One region of the Streptomyces sp. NPDC054932 genome, then DNA from elsewhere that is predicted to be linked to it. Evidence: riboswitches for the same ligand, from Rfam matches in the RefSeq annotation. Region 1 holds a riboswitch; each other region holds the start of a gene.
The links. Region 1 has a riboswitch for cobalamin ahead of ACWGE1_RS16685 (CoA-acylating methylmalonate-semialdehyde dehydrogenase). Riboswitches for the same ligand answer to the same signal wherever they lie in the genome.

Region 1 (4,321 bases):
CTGAGGGCGTTGAGCGCCTTGGGGCGGTTGAGGGTGATGTATGCGGCGTGGCCCTCGGTACGCAGGACGACGTGATCGCTGTCGTGTTCTGCGGGGGACGGGTGGTTCATCGCAGGGCCTCCGTGAGCCCGCGGGCGACGATGATGCGCATGACCTCGTTGGTGCCTTCCAGGATCTGGTGGACCCGAAGGTCCCGGACGATCTTCTCGATGCCGTACTCGCTCAAATAGCCGTATCCCCCGTGGAGTTGCAGGGCTCGGTCGGCGACCGTGTAGCCGGTGTCCGTGGCGAAGCGCTTGGCCATCGCGCACAGCTGCGGGGCCAGCGGATCGCCCCGGTCCAGCGCGTCGGCGGCCTGGCGGACCAGGGCGCGGGCCGCGGCCAGCTCGGTGGCCATGTCCGCGAGCCGGAACTGCAGGGCCTGGGCGTCCAGCAGCCGGGACCCGAAGGCCTCACGGTCGGCCAGGTACGCGAGGCTGCGGTCCAGCGCGCTCTGCGCACCGCCCAGCGAGCAGGCCGCGATGCCGAGCCGGCCGCCGTTGAGCCCGTTCATGGCGATGCGGAAGCCGTCGCCCTCGGCGCCGAGCCGACGGTCGGCGGGGACGCGCACCCTGTCGAGGACCACCTGGCAGGTGGGCTGGGCGTTCCAGCCCATCTTGCGCTCGTTCGGGCCGAAGGAGACCCCGGGGTCTCCGCGTTCGACGACGAAGGCGGAGATGCCGCCCGAGCCCTCGCCGCCGGTGCGCGCCATGACGATGTAGACGTCGGAGGCGCCCGCGCCGGAGATGAACTGCTTGACGCCGGTCAGTACGTAGCCGTCACCGGTGCGCTCGGCCCGGGTGCGCAGTCCGGCGGCGTCGGACCCGGCGCCGGGTTCGGTCAGGCAGTAGCTGCCCAGCGACCGGGCGGTGCACAGGTCCGGGAGCCAGCGGGCCCGCTGGGCCGGATCCCCGTACCGGTCGATCATCCAGGCGACCATGTTGTGGATGGAGAGGTACCCGGCGATGGAGGGGCATCCGGTGGCGAGGGTCTCGAGGACGAGGACGCCGTCGCTGCGGCTGAGCCCGGAGCCGCCGTGCTCCTCGCGGACGTAGACGCCGCCGAGTCCGAGGTCCGCCGCCTTGCGGATCACGTCCAGCGGAAAGTGCTTGTCCTGGTCCCAGGTGACGGCGTACGGGCCGATCTGCTCCTGGGTGAAGTCGAGGGTGACCTCGGCGAGGGCGAGCTGATCGGCAGTCAGCGTGGTCGTCACCGGGCTCATCCCATCGTCGGGATGGTGAAGCTCGCGCCCTCCTTGGCCCCCGAGGGCCAGCGCGAGGTGACGGTCTTGGTGCGGGTGTAGAAGCGGATCGAGTCGGGGCCGTGCTGGTTCAGGTCGCCGAAGCCGGACCGCTTCCAGCCGCCGAAGGTGTGGTAGGCGACGGGGACGGGGATCGGCACGTTGACGCCGACCATGCCGGCGCCCACCCGCCGGGTGAAGTCGCGTGCCGTGTCGCCGTCGCGGGTGAAGATCGCGACGCCGTTGCCGTACGGGTGCTCGGTGGGCAGGCGCAGGGCTTCCTCGTAGTCGGCGGCCCGTACGACGCACAGCACCGGGCCGAAGATCTCCTCGCGGTAGATCCGCATCTGCGGGGTCACACGGTCGAAGAGGGTTGCTCCGGCGAAGTAGCCGTCCTCGTGTCCGGGCAGGGTGAAACCGCGCCCGTCGACGACGAGTTCGGCGCCCTCGGTGGCGCCGATGCCGACATAGCGGTTCACCCGGTCGAGCGCGTCCCGGCTGACCAGCGGTCCGAAGTCGGCCTCGGGGTCGTCGGAGCGGCCGACGCGCAGGGTGGCGATGCGCTCCGTCAACTTGGCCACCAGGGCGTTCGCGGTGTCCTCCCCGACGGGCACGGCGACGGCGATGGCCATGCAGCGCTCGCCCGCGGAGCCGTAGCCGGCGCCGATGAGGGCCTCCACGGCCTGGTCGAGATCGGCGTCCGGCATCACGATCATGTGGTTCTTGGCGCCGCCGAAGCACTGGGCGCGCTTGCCGTGGGCGGCGGCGGTGGCGTAGATGTGTGCGGCGATCGGCGTGGAGCCGACGAAGCCGAGGGCCTGTACGCGCGGGTCCTCGAGGAAGGTGTCGACGGCCTCCTTGCCGCCGTTGACCACGTTGAGCACGCCGGGCGGCAGGCCGGCCTCGAGGAAGAGTTCGGCGAGGCGCAGCGGTACGGAGGGGTCCCGCTCGGACGGCTTCAGGATGAAGGAGTTGCCGCAGGCCAGGGCGGGTGCGGCCTGCCACAGGGGGATCATTGCGGGGAAGTTGAAGGGGGTGATCCCGGCGACCACACCCAACGGCGAGCGCAGTGAGTGCACGTCGATCCCGGTGCCCGCGTTGTCGGTGAATTCGCCCTTGAGCAGGTGCGGGACACCGGCGGCGAACTCGACCACCTCCAGGCCGCGTTGCAGATCGCCGTGGGCGTCGGCGACGGTCTTGCCGTGCTCGGAGGACAACAGCCGTGCGAGGGAGTCCCGTTCACCCTCGACGAGCTGGAGGAAACGCAGGAGCACGCGCGAGCGGCGCTGGGGGTTCCACTGCCCCCAGTCGGCCTGCGCCTCCTCGGCGTTCGCGATGGCTGCTTCGGTGTCGGCCCGCCCCGCGAGCGGGACGCGGGCCTGGACGGCGCCGGTGTTGGGGTCGTAGACGTCGGTGAAGAGGCCGGAGGATCCGGTGGTGTGCTTGCCGCCGATGAAATGGGTGAGTTCGCGGACCATGGTGCCTGCTCTCGTCAGGTTGGATCCGGGGATGGCACGGCGGACCGGCGGACGGCACCCGATGGGGTGCGCCGTTGGGGAGGGCCGTGGGACTACGAGCGCGCGAAGGTGTGCGTGCGCTCCGCCGGATCACCAGGGTCGTGGGTACAAACCGGTGCCATGCGTGTCTGCTCCATCCTCGTGGACAACACGGAACATCCGCGGCCGGTATCCTGACTCCCGGATCCCCGCGTGCCGCCCGCCTTCCCGACAGACCTCGTCAGTGGCGTGTGGATGGCAGCACACTCCCCGGTCACAGTGGCGGGACCGTGCCGGTTTCTCACCGGCTTCCCTGCACCGCGGACCTTGTGGCACGAACATATAGTTGGACGTCCTAGTAAGTCCAGAGCCGCCGCCGCGCGCCTTCGGTGGGGACCGGCGCCCGCTCAGTCCTGAGTGCCGGTCACCGGATGGTCACCGGGTGACCACCGGGTAGGGGATGAAGGTGCTGCTGTTCTCGTCGACGGCCAGCGCCCGGCCGAGCGGCGGTACGGCCCGCTGCGGGCAGTCGAGCCGTTCGCACAGGCGGCAGCCCATTCCGATGGGGGTCGCGGCCGCCGTGTTGTCGAGGTCGAGCCCGTCGGCGTACACGAGCCGGGAGGCGTGCCGGATCTCGCAGCCGAGCCCGATCGCGAAGGTCTTGCCGGGCTCGCCCCAGCCGCCGCGGTGCCGGGTGACGGCGCGGGCGGTCCACAAGTACCGCTGCCCGTCGGGCATGGCGGCCACCTGGACGTGGATGCGTCCGGGCGCGGCGAAGGCCTCGTACACGTTCCACAGCGGGCAGGTGCCTCCCGCGCGGGAGAAGTGGAATCCGGTCGCCGACTGCCGCTTGGACATGTTCCCGGCCCGGTCCACCCGGACGAAGGAGAAGGGAACTCCGCGCAGCCTGGGGCGTTGCAGGGTGCTCAGCCGGTGGCAGACCGTCTCGTAGCCGATCCCGAAGTGGTCGGTGAGCCGCTCGATGTCGTAGCGGAACTCCTCGGCGGCCGTGTGGAAGGCGCGGTACGGGAGGATGAGGGCGCTCGCGAAGTGGTTGGCGATGCCGATCCTCGCGAGGGCGTGGACGGGGGAGCCGGGCGGGAAGTCCTCGGCGGCCAGCCGGTCGAGCTCGGTCCCGTACTCGATCAGCGCCAGCTGGGTGGCCATCCGGAACGCCTGCTGTCCCGGCCGGAGCCGGTTCGACAGGTGCAGGACCCGGGCGGTGGGGTCGTAGTGGTGCAGCCGGTCGGAGTCCGTCGCCGTCCTGACCCCGTGCCGCTCGGAGAGCCGGTGGGCCAGGGCGCGGACGACGTCCCCCGGGCGGATGCCGATCTCGGAGGCCAGCTCCTCGGCGGCGAGATCGGTGTCGTGGAGGTAGTTTTGCCGGCGGTAGAAGAACTCGCGGATCTCCTCGTGGGGTGAACGCGGGCTGTCGGTCACCGCGTCCCGCCCGTCGGCGGCGTCGGCGAGCCGCTCGGTGAGGAGCTGGCTGCGCCGGCCCAGGTCCAGCAGGACCGAGGCGACGGCCGGCATCCGGGTGGCCAGC
Region 2 (4,321 bases), on a different contig from region 1:
TGTCGAGTACGCGCTCGGGGGCGATCCGTACGGCCCCCAGTGCCAGCCCCGCGACCGCCGCGGCGGCGAGCGCGGCGACCAGCGCGAGGAGGACGGTGGCGGTGCGCAGCCTCACGGGGCGGCGGGGTGGAGCTGACCGCTCAGGGACTCGACGGCGTCGGCGACGCGCACGCCGAGGACGGCCGAGGAGAGCGGCAGCACGACGAAGCGCCGGTTCTTGACGGCGGGTACCTCGGCGAGGGCCGGGTCGTTCAGCAGGCGCTGCTTCTTGGCCTCGACGGGGGTGCCGCCGTAGTCGTAGATGAGGACGACATCGGGCCGGCGCTCGATGACCTGCTCCCACGACACGTCGCCGAAGGAGTCCTTGAGGTCGGCGAAGACGTTCGTGCCGCCTGCGAGCGAGATGATCTCGTTGCCGATGCCGTTGCCCCCGGAAGTGGAGGCGGAGGCGTCGCCGGAGTCGTAGACGAAGACGGACGGGCGGGGCCCGTCCTTGACGCGGGCGGTCACGGCGTCGATGCGGCGCTGCTCGTCCTCGATGAGCCGGGTGCCGCGCTCCGGTACGCCGAAGGTCCGTGCGACCTCGGTGATCTCGGTCTTGAGCTGGTCGAGGCCGACCTTGCCCTCGGTGCAGTACTCCACGTTGAGCCGGGAGTCGATACCGGACTTGGCGAGTCCCTCGCGGTCGCGCCCCTGCGCCTTGTCGAAGGCGCTGGCGTACCCGCCGTACACGAAGTCGGGGTCGGCGCCGAGCAGGACCTCCTTGGAGGGGTACTCCTCGGCCAGCACCTTGATCTTGTCGTAGCCGGGCCGGTACGCGGGCAGCACGGCGTCGTCGAGGTACGCGGACCCGGCGATCCGGTCGCCCAGCCCGAGGGCGAGGAGCAGCTCGGTGGCGTGCTGGTTCATGGTGACCGCGCGCCGGGGCGGGGACTGGTAGGTGCTGCTCACACCGCAGTTGGTGAGGGTGTACGGAAACCCGGGCGCCGCGGGCTCCTCCGCGGCCTTGTCCTCGCCCGCCCCGGGAGAACCGGCGCAGGCAGTCAGGGGTATCAGGAGGGCGAAGGGGACGAGTGCGCGCAGAACTGCGCGGGAACGCGACGGCATGACGAGGCCTCTCCGGGGGATCCGCGTCCCCTGGTCGACGTGAACTGTGAGAGAGGCGGCGCGTCAGTGTCTGACTCCCGGTCTCCCGCGCGGGGACGACCGGTCACAGTGGCGGGACCGCACCGGAATCACACCGGTTTCCTGTCCTGCACCGCCTGGGGCAACACGGACAGTCTGCCAGAAAGCACCAGCCAACCGACCCTGCGGGGTCACGCGGGGCGGCCACCCCGGCGGCGGCAACGCCGACACCGGCTCCTTGCGCAGCATCCACCGCGGGGTGGTCGGTTGGTGGGCTTCTCAGGTCCGGGGGACGAACCGGGCGTCCTGTCGGCACGCACTCCGTGCGTTGTCGGTGATGCTCCGCAGTGGCGACAGCGCGTACCTGGCCATCACGTACCCTGCGGCGATCGACAGGGCGGCGAGGGCGACCAGGGCGAGCAGTGTGAACAACAGCGGAGATTCCCAGGCCTGTTGTCCCTGGCCGGCCGCACAGGGGTGCGGCCCGCTGTCCGTCGGTCCCGACCCGACGGCGGGCGTTGGCGCCGCACAGTCGCCGGTCATCAGTACGACCGACGTTTCGGATCCCAGCTCAAGGACCGGCGCGCTGCCCCTGCTCACGGCTTGCATCGCGAGCAGGGAGAGAACGGCGAGCAGCACCGCCCCGGCCACCATGAACACCCCGCCGTAGAGGCAGGTGAGACGTAAGAGGGTCACGGAACGGCGCTGTGGCGAAGGCTGCTCGTGGAGGCGCAGCCCGTCTGCCGTCCCTGCGCCACGGCCGGCGTGCACGGCGGTCGAAGTGACGCTGTTCGCGCCGCCGTTGACGTCGCCACCTCGGACTCGGATCGACATCGGCGCTTCCCCCTCAAGACGTGACAGCCCCCACTCTCTCCTGATGACCCTTAAGCGGCGCGTCAGTACGGGTACGGCCCGGGAGCGGGCCGGCCGGCGGTCTTGAACACGGCGGAGCCCCGCCGAATCATCGACGGGGCTCATTCCTTCCCGGCACGGGACCGTATGGCAGGGGCGGCAGGATTCGAACCTGCGACCATCGGTTTTGGAGACCGGTGCTCTGGCCGGCTGAGCTACGCCCCTTCGGTGGGACCAACGATGGCACGGCCGGACCCGGAGATCCATTTGTTTTGGGGCGCATCCGGCCGTTCCCGCATGATGGTGGTGATCGGAGCGGCCTTCGGGGGGCATGGTGGAGGACGCCGGGGTGGACCTGATCCGGCTGGTCGCCGAGGACAGCAGTGTCCGGTTGCCGGTGCTCGGCCGTCATCGGCCCGGGGCGACCCCGTACAACGACCATCTCGACGCCGAGATCGTCGTCACCAGCGGCTTCGCCAACGGACGCCTCAAGCTGCGCCTTTCGCCCGAGGACCTGGACGACTGGGCCGCAGGTCTCGATGAACCGGCCGCCGACAGAGGCATCCGCCGGCTGCGCGGCAACGGGATCCGCATCGAGGTCGACCGCCGGTTCTCGGTTCCCGTTCCGGTTGTCACCGTGGCGGACGAGGACGCCTCCGCCTCCTCGGTCCGCGTCCGGCTGGACGTGGGCCACGGCTGGGTCGACGACCTGCGCCGGCAGTACCGCCGGGTCCGGGATGCCTGACCCAACGAGGTGGTGACCGCTCCGCGCTCCAGGAGCCACTGGCAGTGAAGGGTGGCGGGGCCCGGGGATGCGGAGGATCGTGAGGAAGGGGAGCCGTGGAACGGGAGGTTCCGTCATGGCCCGAAGCCGACGACCCGGCCGCACGGGACTCCGGGCCGTTCTCGTGGCGCTCGCACTCCTCGCTCCCGCCCTGTCGGGAGCGTCCCCGGGCGGCTCGGGCGAGACGATCTCCCTTGCCGGGAGCCTGCCCGGTGAGCGGCTCGACGTCACGTTGACGCAGGTGGTGGACCCCGCGACCCCCGCGGCCCCTGCGACCCCCGCCGCACCCGTTGGCTCCACCGGCCCCGACCGGCTCGTCGCGACGCGCTTCCGCCTGGAGAACACCGGGACGGCCGTCTACCAGGACTCCCCCGCGCCGGCCGCGCACCTGCTGGACACCACCGGGCGCCGGTTCACCGGGCTCGGCGTCCCCACCACTGCCGGACCGGCCTTCCCGGACACCGTCACGCTCGACCCAGGAGACACGGCGGAGGGTCTCATCACCTTCCGGCTCCCGCAGGACGCCGACCCGGCCGCGGTCCAGTTCGCCCTCGACGGCGGACTGGCCGACGACGTCGGCCAGTGGAGCCTGCAGCCCCAGTAGCGGGCGGCGAGTTTCGGCCACCCCCTTGACCGCTCTGGTCCAGACCAATAGTTTCCGGCATGCACAGCGCACGCGCACACGCCCCGCTCCCCGCATCCGCAAAGGAAGCCCATGCGCCGCAGCATGCTCGGCAGGATGGCCGTCGCCGCCTGCTCCCTCTCCCTGCTGACCGCCTTCGCGCCCGCCGCCGCCGCGCAGGCCGACGGCGGCCACGACCGCCCGTACAAGAAGGTCGGCTACTTCACCCAATGGGGTGTCTACGGACGGGACTTCCAGGTCCAGGACCTGGAGGCGAACGGCTCCGCCGGAAAGCTCACCCACATCAACTACGCCTTCGGCAACGTCAGTCCGCAGGGCAAGTGCTTCACCGGGAACATGCCGGGTGAGGCCGACGCCTGGGCCGACTACGTGCGCCCGCTCGACGCCGCGAACTCCGTCGACGGGGTGGCCGACACCGGTGAACAGCCGCTCGCCGGCAACTTCAACCAGCTGCGCGAGCTCAAGGCCAGGCACCCCGGGCTGAAGGTGCTGATCTCGCTCGGCGGCTGGAGCTGGTCCACCCACTTCTCTGACGCCGCGCTCACGCCGGCCTCCCGCAAGGCCTTCGTCGAGTCCTGCATCGACCTCTACATCAAGGGCAACCTCCCGCAGGACGGCGCCCGCGGCGGAGCCGGAGCGGCCGCCGGCGTCTTCGACGGGATCGACCTCGACTGGGAGTGGCCCGGTTCCGCGGGCGACACCGACACGAAGTACCGGCCCGAGGACAAGCAGAACTTCACGGCGCTCGTCCGGGAGTTCCGCACGCAGCTCGACGCGTACGCGCGGAGCCAGAAGAGGAAGACCAAGTACGAGCTGACGGCCTTCGTCCCGACCGCCCCCGCCAAGATCGACGCGGGGTTCGACGTCCGCCGGATCATGCGCGACCTCGACTTCGTCACCCTCCAGGGCTACGACTT
Region 3 (4,321 bases), on a different contig from region 1:
GGGCGTTCGCTCGGCCAGATGGCCAGGGACGAGATCGGTCCCGTCGGCGGGGCCGCCGCCCTCATCGCCGTGTTCGCCATCATGATCATCCTGCTGGCGGTGCTGGCACTGGTCATCGTCAACGCCCTGGCGCACTCCCCCTGGGGCGTCTTCTCCATCGGCATGACCATCCCGATCGCCGTCTTCATGGGCTTCTACCTGCGCGTCCTGCGGCCGGGCCGGGTCACCGAGGTCTCCGTCATCGGCGTCGCCCTGCTGCTGCTCGCGATCGTCGCCGGCGGCTGGGTCGCCGAGTCCTCCTTCGCCGGCACCTTCACCCTGGAGAAGGAGACGCTGGTCATCTGGATGGTGGTGTACGGCTTCCTGGCATCGGTGCTGCCGGTGTGGATGCTGCTCGCGCCCCGCGACTACCTCTCCACCTTCATGAAGGTCGGCACCATCGCGCTCCTCGCGCTCGGCGTGGTCATCGCGATGCCCACCCTGAAGATGCCCTCGATCACCGACTTCGCGGCGAGCGGCGACGGACCGGTCTTCGCCGGGTCGATGTTCCCCTTCGTCTTCATCACCATCGCCTGCGGCGCGCTCTCCGGCTTCCACGCCCTGGTCTCCTCGGGAACCACCCCGAAGATGATCCAGAAGGAGACCCAGGTCCGCATGATCGGCTACGGCGCGATGCTGACCGAGTCCTTCGTCGCCGTCATGGCGATCATCGCGGCCTGCATCATCGAGCCCGGCCTCTTCTTCGCCGTCAACTCCCCCGGCGGGGTCATCGGCACCACCGTCGAGTCCGCCTCCCAGGCGGTGACGAACTTCGGCTTCGCCATCTCCCCCGAGGCGCTCACCCAGGCCGCCAAGGACGTCGAGGAAGCCAGCCTCCTCTCCCGCACGGGCGGCGCGCCGACCTTCGCACTCGGAATGTCGGAGATCTTCTCCGCCGTGATCGGCGGCGCGGGCATGAAGGCGTTCTGGTACCACTTCGCGATCATGTTCGAGGCGCTCTTCATCCTGACGACGCTCGACGCGGGCACCCGCGTCGGCCGGTTCATGCTCCAGGACACCCTCGGCAACGTCCACAAGTCCTTCAAGGACGTCAGCTGGAAGCCCGGCGTGTGGTTCGCGAGCGCGATCGTCGTCGGCGGCTGGGGCTACTTCCTGTGGGTCGGCATCAAGGACCCGCTGGGCGGCATCAACCAGCTCTTCCCGCTCTTCGGCATCGCCAACCAGCTGCTCGCCGCGGTCGCGCTCGCCGTCTGCACCACGCTGCTGGTCAAGTCCGGCCGGCTCAAGTGGGCCTGGGTGACGGGCGTGCCGCTGGTCTGGGACGCCACGGTGACCCTCACCGCGAGCTACCAGAAGATCTTCTCCAAGGACGTGAAGGTCGGCTTCTTCGCCCAGCGCGACAAGTACCAGGCCGGAATCGACGCCGACAAGGTCCTGCCTCCGGCGAAGAACATGGACGACATGCACACCGTGGTCACCAACGCCACGGTCGACGGCGTGCTGTGCGCCTTCTTCGCGGTCCTGATCCTGGTGGTCCTCGCGGACGCGGCCCGGACCTGCCTGAAGGCCGTCCGCAACCCGGAGTCGGCGACCCTCTCCGAGGTCCCGTGGACCGAGTCGAAGATCGTCGCCCCCGCCGGACTGATCGCGACCGCCGAGGAGCGGGCGGAGCTCGCCGCGGCGGGCCCGGACGCGGGCGGCGGACACGTCAAGGAGCCGGTGGCGTGAGCACCGTACGGAGCGTGCTGGCCAGGGCCCGGTTCTACGTACGGGAGTTCTCGGGGGAGGCCGCGTACGACCGGTACGTCGCCCACGCCCGCTCCCACGACCCGGACGCGGAGGTCCTCACCCGCCGCGCCTTCGAACGCGCCCGTACGGACGCCCGCGAGGCGGACCCCCGCGAGGGCTTCCGCTGCTGCTGAGCCGCCCCGCACGCCGAAGGCCCCGCCGGATGCTTCCGGCGGGGCCTTCGCGTCGGTGCCGACTTCGAGGACAGCGCCCGCCGTCACCCGTCCTGCACACTCGACCGCATGGACATGACGATCAGGGCGGTGCGGCCCGCCGAGTACGCGGAGCTGGGTGAGATCACGGCGCAGGCCTACCTCGCCGACGGGCATCTGGACTTCAACGAGGATGACGAATACCTGCACGTGCTGCGCGACGTGGCCGGCCGGGCGGCCCGGGCCGAGGTGCTCGTCGCCGAGCGGGAGGGGCGGGTGCTGGGCGGGGTGACCTTCGCCGCCCCCGGCAGCCCGCTCGCCGACATCGCCGCCCCCGACGAGGCGGAGTTCCGGATGCTCGCGGTGGCCCACGGGGCGCGCGGCCAGGGCGCCGGCGAGGCCCTGGTGCGGGCGTGCATCGAGCGGGCGCGGGCGATCGAGGGTGTGACGGGCCTCGCGCTCTCCACCCAGCGCAGCATGGCCGGGGCCCACCGGATCTACGTACGACTGGGCTTCGTGCGCACGCCGGAGCGGGACTGGGCGCCGATCGACGGCCTGACACTCCTCACGTATCGACTCAAGCTGTAGCCACGCCGACACTACATGTGGGGGTTGCCGCAACGGGCCGCCCCCACATGTATGCTCATGCCTGCTGTCGCTGCAGGGGAATCCGGTGCGAATCCGGAACTGTCCCGCAACGGTATGAAGTGTCCGGCTACCGGACGCCAAGTCCGATGACCTGCCTACAGCGTGCCCGGCTCGACCGAACCGGGTGCCGATTCGTCCGGGCCTCGCGGTTGGGCCGGTGGACGCCATGCGGGGGTACGCGTTCTCGTCGCGCCCGCATGCGCCCGCTCGCGCCCCGCCCCGCCGATGACCGGGCCGAGCGAGGGAGAGCTCCCGCCGTGACCATCGCGCCTTCCGCACCGCGCGCCGAGTCCACTTCTGGCGACAACACCGAGGGCCCGGGGGCCACGCTGCTGCGTACCCTCACCGAACTTACGGCGGACCTCCCCGACACCGACCCCGGCCGGGTCGCGGCCTCCGCGCTGCGCGGCCGCAGCTCCGCCGCCGACGACGCCGAACTGCGCGGGCTGGCCACGGAGGCCGCCGCCGGTCTGATCTCCGAGGACCCGGCCTACTCCCGGCTCGCCGCCCGCCTGCTGACGCTGGCCGTGCGCGACGAGGCCGCGAGCCAGGGCTCCACCTCCTTCTCGGCCTCCGTCGAGGTCGGTCACCGCGAGGGCCTCATCGCCGACCGCACGGCCGAGTTCGTCCGCACCCACGCGGCCCGCCTGGACTCGCTCGTCGAGCTCACGCTCGCCGAGGGCGCCGACGACCGCTTCGGCTTCTTCGGCCTGCGCACCCTGCACAGCCGCTACCTGCTGCGCCACCCGATCACCCGTCAGGTCATCGAGACCCCGCAGTACTTCATGCTGCGCGTGGCCTGCGGCCTGGCCGCGGACGACAGCGTCCAGGCCGTGGAGGAAGTGGCCTCGCTGTACCGGCTGATGAGCCGTCTGGACTACCTGCCGTCCTCCCCCACGCTCTTCAACTCCGGCACCCGGCACCCGCAGATGTCCTCCTGCTACCTGCTGGACTCCCCGCTGGACGAGCTCGACTCGATCTACGACCGCTACCACCAGGTCGCCCGGCTCTCCAAGCACGCCGGCGGCATCGGCCTCTCGTACTCCCGCATCCGCGCCCGCGGTTCGCTGATCCGCGGCACCAACGGCCACTCCAACGGCATCGTGCCGTTCCTGAAGACCCTCGACGCGTCCGTCGCCGCCGTGAACCAGGGCGGCCGCCGCAAGGGTGCCGCCGCCGTCTACCTGGAGACCTGGCACGCGGACATCGAGGAGTTCCTGGAGCTCCGCGACAACACCGGTGAGGACCAGCGCCGTACGCACAACCTGAACCTCGCCCACTGGGTGCCGGACGAGTTCATGCGCCGCGTGAACGCCGACGCCGACTGGTCGCTGTTCTCCCCGGCCGACGTGCCCGAGCTGGTCGACCTGTGGGGCGACGAGTTCGACGCCGCCTACCGCAAGGCCGAGGCGGAGGGCCTGGCCCGCAAGACCATGCCCGCCCGCGACCTGTACGGCCGGATGATGCGCACCCTCGCGCAGACCGGCCAGGGCTGGATGACCTTCAAGGACGCCTCCAACCGCACGGCGAACCAGACGGCCGAGCCGGGCACCGTCGTGCACTCCTCGAACCTGTGCACCGAGATCATCGAGGTCACCAACGACGGCGAGACCGCCGTCTGCAACCTCGGTTCGGTCAACCTGGGCGCCTTCGTCGTGGACGGCGACATCGACTGGGAGCGGATGGACGAGACCGTCCGCACCGCCGTGACCTTCCTCGACCGCGTGGTGGAC

Region 2: it holds a riboswitch for cobalamin, as region 1 does, so the genes downstream of both, ACWGE1_RS17950 (ABC transporter substrate-binding protein) here and ACWGE1_RS16685 (CoA-acylating methylmalonate-semialdehyde dehydrogenase) in region 1, are expected to answer to the same signal.
Region 3: it holds a riboswitch for cobalamin, as region 1 does, so the genes downstream of both, ACWGE1_RS04045 (ribonucleoside-diphosphate reductase subunit alpha) here and ACWGE1_RS16685 (CoA-acylating methylmalonate-semialdehyde dehydrogenase) in region 1, are expected to answer to the same signal.

The regions. Positions count from the first base shown of each region.
Region 1 is NZ_JBSGXU010000051.1:35,734-40,054, reverse strand. It holds gene ACWGE1_RS16695 (enoyl-CoA hydratase/isomerase family protein) at 1-110, opposite strand, end outside; gene ACWGE1_RS16690 (acyl-CoA dehydrogenase family protein) at 107-1,261, opposite strand; gene ACWGE1_RS16685 (CoA-acylating methylmalonate-semialdehyde dehydrogenase) at 1,258-2,757, opposite strand; cobalamin riboswitch at 2,943-3,113, opposite strand; gene ACWGE1_RS16680 (short-chain fatty acyl-CoA regulator family protein) at 3,211-4,321, opposite strand, start outside.
Region 2 is NZ_JBSGXU010000058.1:15,414-19,734, forward strand. It holds gene ACWGE1_RS17945 (FecCD family ABC transporter permease) at 1-115, opposite strand, end outside; gene ACWGE1_RS17950 (ABC transporter substrate-binding protein) at 112-1,107, opposite strand; cobalamin riboswitch at 1,152-1,293, opposite strand; gene ACWGE1_RS17955 (hypothetical protein) at 1,405-1,821, opposite strand; tRNA gene ACWGE1_RS17960 (tRNA-Trp) at 2,126-2,202, opposite strand; gene ACWGE1_RS17965 (DUF5959 family protein) at 2,309-2,722, shown strand; gene ACWGE1_RS17970 (DUF4352 domain-containing protein) at 2,838-3,365, shown strand; gene ACWGE1_RS17975 (glycoside hydrolase family 18 protein) at 3,477-4,321, shown strand, end outside.
Region 3 is NZ_JBSGXU010000008.1:70,979-75,299, forward strand. It holds gene ACWGE1_RS04030 (carbon starvation CstA family protein) at 1-1,728, shown strand, start outside; gene ACWGE1_RS04035 (CstA-like transporter-associated (seleno)protein) at 1,725-1,922, shown strand; gene ACWGE1_RS04040 (GNAT family N-acetyltransferase) at 2,031-2,528, shown strand; cobalamin riboswitch at 2,580-2,701, shown strand; gene ACWGE1_RS04045 (ribonucleoside-diphosphate reductase subunit alpha) at 2,846-4,321, shown strand, end outside.